Regions from separate parts of the Mesorhizobium sp. M0060 genome, predicted to be linked through region 1. Evidence: predicted binding sites of a transcription regulator. Region 1 holds the regulator's gene; each other region holds the start of a gene.

Region 1 (2,204 bases):
GCCAGGGCCGCCTGCTAGATCCGGCGGCCTTGTCACTGGCAGCATCGGCCAACCACCCCGAGGTCTGCGTGGTCAAGCGGCCGCTGGTCGCCATCATCGCCACCGGCGACGAATTGCTGCCGCCGGGCAGCGAGCTTGGCCCCGACCAGATCATCTCGTCAAACGCCTATGGCGTCGCCGCCGCCGCACAGTCGGTCGGCGCGCGCGCGCTCGATCTCGGCATCGCGCCGGACCGCAAGGAGGCGATCGCTGCGCTGGTGACAAAGGCGGTGAAGGCCGGCGCGAATGTCATCGTCACGCTGGGTGGTGCCTCGGTCGGTGACCACGACTTCGTCCATGACGTGCTGACCGGGCAAGGCATGACCCTCGATTTCTGGAAGATCGCCATGCGGCCCGGCAAGCCGCTGATGTTCGGGCGGCTGGGCGACATCCGCTGCATCGGCCTGCCCGGCAATCCGGTGGCAAGCCTGGTCTGCACCCAGCTCTTCCTGAAGCCGCTGCTGGCGCGGCTCGGCGGCCGGGCCTTTCAGCAGGATATACGTCGGGCGCGGCTCGGCGCTGCCATGCCGGCCAATGATCTCAGGCAGGATTATGTGCGGGCTGTTGTCAGGCACGACGCCGGCACGCTGGTGGCGACGCCGTTCGGCATTCAGGATTCCTCAATGCTGAAAATGCTGGCCGATGCGAACGGGCTGATCGTTCGCGCACCGTTCGCACCCGCCGCGGCGGCGGATGCTCCCTGCGACGTGCTGATGTTACGCTGAACAAACCGTCAACACATTCATTAAACTTTAAACAGTTGCGGAACACAAATGGAACAGATAGTGTTTGTTCTGGGTTTGTTTTTCTGATTCTGTTGGGGGTCGCTATGCTGACACGCAAACAACACGAACTGCTGATGTTCATCCACGAAAGGCTTAAGGAAAGCGGTATCCCGCCCTCCTTCGACGAGATGAAGGAAGCGCTCGACCTGGCTTCCAAATCAGGAATCCACCGGCTGATAACGGCGCTGGAGGAGCGCGGCTTCATTCGCCGTTTGCCCAACAGGGCCCGTGCCCTGGAGGTGCTGCGCCTGCCCGACTCGATCGCCCCAGGCCTCAATGCGGCACGCAAGTTCTCGCCGAGCGTCATCCAGGGCAGTCTTGGGCAAGGCGGTCCTGGGCAGGGCAGCCTGGGACGGCAAGGCAAGCCGACATCGTCGCGCGTCCCTGCAGCCGGCAATGACGACGATGTCGTCGTCGCCGTGTCGATTCCGGTGATGGGCCGCATCGCCGCCGGTGTGCCGATCGACGCCATCCAGCACCAGACGCATTCGATCTCCGTGCCGCCGGACATGATCATGGGCGGCGAGCATTATGCGCTTGAGGTCAAAGGCGATTCGATGATCGAGGCCGGCATTTTCGACGGCGACACGGTCATCATCCGCAATGCCGATACGGCGAGCCCCGGTGAGATCGTGGTGGCTCTGGTCGACGAGGAGGAAGCGACGCTGAAGCGGTTCCGCCGCAAGGGCGCCTCGATCGCCCTGGAAGCCGCTAATCCGGCCTATGAGACGCGCATCTTCGGGCCAGACAGGGTCAAGGTGCAAGGCAAACTCGTCGGGCTGATCCGCCGCTACTGAGTTGCGCCCTTGGGTGTGGTGCCGGCTTAGGCTTGTCGGCCTTGCGATATGGCGGCAGGCCTCTGGCCTCGCGTGAAAACTTCCGCTGCATATGCCAGGGCCGGTATGATTTTTCGACCGCGAAGCGGATTTCTGCGCGCGTTGCCGCTTGTGGATCGAAATACACGGCGGCACTTCCCGCGCGCGCCAGTTGCCGTTTGGTGACGACGAGGACCAGCCGGTCGTAGTAGCAGGGGTTATGGGTGGTGGCGTCGTCGATGACGATCAAACTGGCAAAAGCACAGGCTGGCCGCGCAGAATCCCGGTCCTTGGCTTGCGCGACAATCGCACCGGATGGATGGCGGGCAAGGCAGAGGCCCTCCGTGCAAATGAAAGGCATGCCCGCTGGCAGATCGGCTGGGTCGGCAATGTCGAATTGCGGGTCGTTCTTTCCCGGTGTTTCCGGCGCGACGATGGCCTCGGAGGTCAGGGCGCGTTTCCAGTTGTCGATGGTGAATTCATTCGGGCGTGCTCGGTTGACCGCGAGTTCACCGCTGCCGATCGGCAGCGCGACCAGCCGTGCGTCCTCCGAGATCAATACGTC
Region 2 (2,204 bases), on a different contig from region 1:
CCGAAGTCGCGTTTCCGTTCCGCTTCGATTTCGTCCATTATTTCTGCGAATTCGTCGCCAATTGCGTTTTCGGCAGCGAATGCTCCGCGGATGGCGTCCCACGCGGAAACGCCCGGCTCCGGCCTGCTCTCTTTTTCGGCGATCATACCTTTCCGCAAAAGGTCGATCGCCTTGCGTGACAAGCTCTGGCCGCCCCTCTGCGCCGCCTGTTCGATTTCATGCTTCAACGGTTCGGGAATATTTCTGATCAGCATATCGCCCATCGCCGCCTCCATTTGATATCAATGATATCATCGCGAAGAGAGTTGCTCAAGGAGAATTAAAGTCTGGCTGTAACGTTTGGCGGATTATCGAGTGAGCTACCCCACCATCTTGCCCGGCATCTTATCCTTGGCGAGCTTCTTGAACTTCTTGACCACCATGTCGCGCTTCAGCTTGGAGATATAATCGATGAACAGCACGCCATTGAGATGGTCGATCTCATGCTGCAGGCAAGTCGCCATCAGCCCCTCGGCCTCGATCTCCTGCAGCTTGCCGTCGCGATCGAGATATTTCACCCGCACCGCCGCGGGGCGCTCGACCTCGGCATAGTAGTCCGGGATCGACAGGCAGCCTTCCTCGTAGACCGAACGCTGGTCGGAGCTTTCGAGGATTTCTGGATTGATGAAGACGTGCGGCGCCGGCGTCTCGTCCTCCTTGGCCAGGTCGATCACCAGCACGCGCAAAGGTTCGCCGACCTGGATCGCCGCCAGTCCGATACCGGGCGCGTCATACATGGTGTCCAGCATGTCGCCGGCCAGTTTGCGCAGATCGCCGTCGACACGCTCGACCGGTTTCGAAACCTGACGCAGGACGGGATCGGGAAGGATGATAAGCGGCTTGATCGACATGGCGTCTCACCTAAGACGTCGCACGAAAAGCGTCAACCGGGGCGCCTCCGGGCCGTTCACGTTTTGATCTGTGCCGGCGTCCCGAATCATCTATGCTGTCGGCATGAACGAACTGGCCGCCATCCTGTCCGAACCTGTCGCCCGGCTCGGCGCCACCACGATCACGCTCGGCCATGCCCTGGCGTTCGGCGCAATGCTGTTCCTCGGGCTGTTCGTGGCGCTTGTCGTCGCGCTGTGGCGATCGGCCAAGGCGCGTGCGGTGGCGGCCGCGGAATCCGCCGACCACGCCCGCGACGCCGAGGCGCGGATGGCCGGCATCTTGGCAAGCCAGGCGGAAATGCAGGGCCGCATGGGTGCCATCGCCGAAGTGTTCGGGGCGCGGCAGGCGGAACTCACGCAGTCGATCGGCCAGCGCCTCGACGCCATGACCGGCCGTCTTGGCCAGACCATGACCGAGCAGACGAGATCGACGCATGAGAGCCTTGCCAAGCTGCAGGAGCGGCTCGCGGTCATCGATACCGCGCAAGGCAACATCCAGTCGCTCGCTAGCCAGGTCGTGCAACTTCAGGCGATCCTCTCCAACAAGCAAACGCGCGGCGCCTTCGGCCAGTCGCGCATGGAGGCGATCGTCGCCGACGGCCTGCCGCACGGTGCCTATGAATTCCAAGCGACCTTGTCGAATGGCAGCCGGCCCGACTGCCTGGTGAAAATGCCGAATGGCGCGCCCGCACTTGCCATCGACGCAAAGTTTCCGCTCGAAGCCTGGAATGCCATCCGTGCCGCCGAAGGCGCCGACCTGCAGAAGTCCGCCGCACAGGCTTTCCGCCGCGACATCGAGGTACATGTCCGTGATATTTCCGAAAAATACCTGATCCAAGGTGAGACGCAGGACACCGCCTTCATGTTTGTACCCTCGGAATCGGTATTCGCCGAGATCCATGAGAACTTCGAAGCGGTTGTCCACAAGGCGCACCGCGCCCGCATCGTCATCGTCTCGCCGTCGCTTTTGATGCTGTCGATCCAGGTCATCCAGGCAATCCTCAAGGATGCTCGCATGCGCGAGCAGGCGCACCTGATCCAGGGCGAAGTCATCCGGCTGATGGAAGACGTCTCACGGCTCGATGAGCGGGTGCGCAAATTGCAGACGCATTTCGGCCAATCGGCCAAGGACATCGATGACATCCTCGTCTCGACATCCAAGGTGACCAGGCGCGGGCAAAAGATCGAGGCACTGGAGTTTGGCGCGCAACCGGCGGAGGACACCGCTGGTTCGAATGGCGGCGGAGCAAAAGCGGAAAGCAGCCCGCGTGTCGC
Region 3 (2,204 bases), on a different contig from region 1:
TGCCGAAGGCGACGCTGATCTTGCTCGCTATGTCATAGGCCTTCTCTTCCGTCATCCGCGACATGACGAGCACGAATTCCTCGCCGCCCAGCCGGAAGGCGTCGACTCCGGTCCTGGCGTATTTCCTGATGACGGCGGCAAAGCGGCGCAGAACCTGGTCGCCGACCGGGTGACCGAATACGTCGTTCGTCCTCTTGAAATGGTCGAGATCGAACATGGCGACGGACATGAACGGACCGAAAGCCCGGTCACCGTAGAGTGCCGTCAACGCCCGCCGGTTCATCAGCCCGGTCAATGGATCGGTCATCGTCTCGGCCTTCAATTCGATCTGCGCCTGCAAATGGTGCAGGGAGAGCGTCAATGCACCAAACCCCGTCATGCAGGCGACGGCTACGACGGAATTCACCCGCTCGGCCCAATTGTCGGGCGCAACGCCGAGCACCCATTGGCCCTTGATTAGCAGAACCGCGCCGCAAAGTCCGAAGGACAGCGCACAGACGCCGCTCAGGAACGAGACGACCAGCAATATCCGACGATCGTGGCCACCCTTGATCCAGAACATCACCCCAATGAGCGAGAGCAGCGCCGTTACCGTCGCGTAGGTGACAATGAAGCCGATACCATCAAACCCGAGATACGTCGCGCCCGCGCAAACAGCCATCGCAATCAAGGTCGGCAGAACCGCGCGCCTGTAGTCGCGTATGCTGAGATATTGCATGGCCGACAGGCAGATAATCAGGAAGCCCAGGCTGAGAAGCGCAAGCACGATCTGGCAAAGCCAGGGGCTAGGATCCCTTGCGTAATGCCAAAACAAGACCACATGTGCGACGAGCATGAGAATGCCACACGCCACCGTCAGCACAAACCGTGCCTGTGGCGCGGTGAACCAGATCGCAAACATGGTGATGCTGAGACACGTGCCCGACAGCGCCGCCGCGAGCAGGAGCGAACTGTAATCCAACATGCTTAGGCGACAGCCTCTCGAGGGTTCCGCTGCATTCTAGGTCAGCGACACTCCGCGGATATCGTTTTTCAGCCAACCTTGCGGCGTAACCTTCGGACAGGGTTTACAAAACGTCGATGCTCCAAGCCTCGACCCCATTTCCGCCGCTTGGTTGTCGAATGGTTTTGCAGTAAGAGGCTCTATCCTCGAACGTAACAGGAACCTCCGTCGCCTGCCCGCGAAAAGCGTGGCAGTATCGGGGGTGATTCGCAGCATCGGAATCCAGGACCAGCATGGACGACAGCAACGATCTTTTCGGCAATCCGGAAAAGCCGCCGCAGCCAGCTCGCGCTACCGCGCGCCCGGCCGACCCGCTGGTGCAGGCGACGAAGCGCCCGCCAGCCCGCGATGCCAGCGAGAGCTATAGTGCCGCCGATATCGAGGTGCTGGAAGGGCTTGAGCCAGTGCGGCGCCGCCCGGGGATGTACATTGGCGGCACCGACGACAAGGCGATGCACCATCTGTTCGCCGAAGTCATCGACAATTCGATGGACGAGGCGGTCGCCGGCCATGCGACGTTCATCGATGTCGAGCTGTCCGCAGACGGATACCTGACGGTCACCGACAATGGCCGCGGCATCCCGGTCGATCCGCACCCGAAATTCAAGAAGCCGGCGCTCGAACTCATCATGACGACGCTGCATTCGGGCGGCAAGTTCGACAGCAAGGTTTACGAGACGTCCGGCGGCCTGCACGGCGTCGGCGTATCTGTCGTCAACGCGCTGTCGGACCATCTCGAAGTCGAGGTCGCGCTGGGAAGGAAACTTTATCGGCAAAAATTCTCGCGCGGTATTCCGGTCACCGGCCTGGAGCAACTCGGCGAGGTGCACAACCGCCGCGGCACGAAGATCCGCTTCCATCCCGACGAACAGATTTTCGGCAAGGGCGCGGCGTTCGAGCCGGCGCGGCTCTACCGCATGGCGCGCTCAAAGGCCTATCTGTTCGGCGGTGTCGAAATCCGCTGGACCTGCGATCCATCGCTGATCAAGGAAAAGGACACCACGCCGGCCAAGGCCGAGTTCCATTTTCCGGGCGGCCTCAAAGACTATCTGAAAGCCTCGCTCGGCGACGAATTCCAGGTGACTCGTGAAATGTTCGCCGGCAAGAGCGAGAAGCAAGGCGGCCACGGTTCGCTCGAATGGGCGGTGACCTGGTTCGGCGGCGACGGTTTTATAAATTCCTATTGCAACACCATTCCGAC
Region 4 (2,204 bases), on a different contig from region 1:
GAAACACGAAACGGGCTCAAATCACGGCCTTCACCGGCACTTTGAAATGGCTTCTGCCCCGCCATAAAACGCAAACCGCCGGCACGGGGCCGGCGGTTCGAAACGCATCGATTAAGCAAACTCAGATCAAAACATCAACCGAAACCTGGCTGAAGCTCCGCGGGGCGTCGCTCGCCAAGCCTACATCGCGCCGGCGTCGTCCTCGAAACCGTCGTCGCTGCTTTCGGAGCCGCCGTTCTCAAGGAATTTCTCGGCGATCAGCCCGGCATTCTGCCGCAGCGCCAGCTCGATCTCGCGCGCCGTGTCGGGATTGTCGCGCAGGAACAGTTTTGCGTTTTCGCGGCCCTGGCCGAGACGCTGGGAATTGTAGGAGAACCAGGCGCCCGACTTTTCGACCACGCCGGCCTTGACGCCGAGGTCGACCAGCTCGCCGGTCTTGGACACGCCCTCGCCATACATGATGTCGAACTCGACCACCTTAAAGGGCGGCGCCAGCTTGTTCTTGACGACCTTGACGCGGGTCTGGTTGCCGACGACCTCGTCGCGATCCTTGACCGAGCCGATGCGGCGAATGTCGAGGCGGACCGAGGCATAGAATTTCAGCGCGTTGCCGCCGGTCGTCGTCTCGGGCGAACCGAACATGACGCCGATCTTCATGCGGATCTGGTTGATGAAGATGACCATGGTGTTGGAGCGCGAGATCGAGGCGGTGAGCTTGCGCAGTGCCTGACTCATCAGGCGGGCCTGCAGGCCGGGCAGCGAATCGCCCATCTCGCCTTCGATTTCGGCGCGCGGCGTCAGCGCCGCCACCGAATCGACGACCAGCACGTCGATGGCGCCGGAGCGCACCAGCGTGTCGCAGATCTCAAGCGCCTGCTCACCGGTATCGGGCTGCGAGATCAACAGGTTTTCGAGATCGACGCCGAGCTTGCGGGCATAGACCGGGTCGAGCGCGTGCTCGGCATCGACGAAGGCGCAGATGCCGCCCTTCTTCTGGGCTTCGGCCACCGTGTGCAGCGCCAGCGTCGTCTTGCCCGAGCTTTCCGGCCCGTAGATCTCGACGATGCGGCCGCGCGGCAGGCCGCCGACGCCAAGCGCGATGTCGAGGCCAAGCGAGCCGGTCGGCACCGTTTCGATCTCGACGACCTGCTCGTTTGCGCCGAGCCGCATGATCGAGCCCTTGCCGAAGGCACGCTCGATTTGCGACAGCGCCGCATCCAGAGCCTTTGATTTGTCCACCGCTTTGTCCTCTACAAGCCGCAAAGTATTCTGAGCCATGATACATCACCCCGTGGTCGTCAATGAAGGCCGGACAATCCCGTAATCCTTGTTAGAATGTACCTTATTTGTTCTCGTTTGTCAACGGACGGCAAGCACCTGAAAAACAAACGATATCGCGATTTGTTCTATTTTTGTTTCGCGCTTTCGGCGGGAGACATACCCTGCATCCTATGCGGGGCCGTTACTGCCATGTTGCGAATCGCGCCTGTGATTGCGGGCTTCCGCAGGGCAACCTAGTCTCCTCCCGGGCAACAGCAAAGGTCATTTTGCCGGCATGATGAAATCCTCGACGATCCTGGCCGTGGGCGGCGCCTATATCGAGCGGCGCGGCCGGCTTGTCGGCGCCTTCGTGCCGGCCGCGTCGAACCCCGGCACGATGCGCGAGCATGTCGGCGGCGCCGTCTTCAACGCCTTGCGCTGTGCGGTGCGGCGCGGCGTCTCGGCCTCGCTGCTTTCGGTGCGCGGCGGCGATGCCCAAGGCGACACGGTTTTACGCGCCATCACCGAGGCCGGCATTGCCGATCTGTCGGCGGTGTTCCTCGATCGCGCGACGCCGAGCCATACGGCGTTGGTCGATAGCGACGGTGGGCTGATCGCCGGCCTTGCCGACATGGTGCTCTACGAACTGGCGCTTCCCAAGCAGATCCGCCGCGCCAAGGTGCGTGAGGCGATCGGCACCGCCGACGCGGTGCTGTGCGACGCCAACCTGCCGTCGACCGCGTTGGAGCGGCTGGCGGCGCTCGCTGCCGGCAAGCCGGTCTTTGCGCTTGCGGTCTCGTCCAGCAGAGCGGCGCGGCTGACGCCGGTGCTTGACCTTCTGGCGCTGACCTTCATGAACCGGCAAGAGGCCGGCGTGCTCGCCGGCGTGGACATAGATGCCGACGGGCGCGGCATCGTCGACGGGCTGAGACATGCAGGCTTGA

The links. Region 1 encodes LexA, which represses DNA repair genes until DNA is damaged. Its sites were predicted from a motif close to TGTTCNNNNTGTGTTCNG; they were not measured.
Region 2: NKJ94_RS14580 (DNA recombination protein RmuC) is a predicted target of LexA. The motif match lies at 944-961, and genes of this name have one in related genera.
Region 3: parE (DNA topoisomerase IV subunit B) is a predicted target of LexA. The motif match lies at 1,150-1,167, and genes of this name have one in related genera.
Region 4: recA (recombinase RecA) is a predicted target of LexA. The motif match lies at 1,403-1,420, and genes of this name have one in related genera.

What each region holds. Positions count from the first base shown of each region.
Region 1 is NZ_JAMYUP010000004.1:130,034-132,237, reverse strand. Features, by position in the region: gene NKJ94_RS06150 (molybdopterin molybdotransferase MoeA) at 1-764, shown strand, start outside; gene lexA (transcriptional repressor LexA) at 869-1,621, shown strand; gene NKJ94_RS06140 (ComEC/Rec2 family competence protein) at 1,578-2,204, opposite strand, start outside.
Region 2 is NZ_JAMYUP010000012.1:130,853-133,056, reverse strand. Features, by position in the region: gene NKJ94_RS14590 (plasmid stabilization protein) at 1-263, opposite strand, end outside; gene def (peptide deformylase) at 360-890, opposite strand; gene NKJ94_RS14580 (DNA recombination protein RmuC) at 994-2,204, shown strand, end outside.
Region 3 is NZ_JAMYUP010000054.1:25,854-28,057, reverse strand. Features, by position in the region: gene NKJ94_RS30135 (GGDEF domain-containing protein) at 1-964, opposite strand, end outside; gene parE (DNA topoisomerase IV subunit B) at 1,237-2,204, shown strand, end outside.
Region 4 is NZ_JAMYUP010000032.1:55,619-57,822, reverse strand. Features, by position in the region: gene recA (recombinase RecA) at 181-1,278, opposite strand; gene NKJ94_RS24975 (carbohydrate kinase family protein) at 1,556-2,204, shown strand, end outside.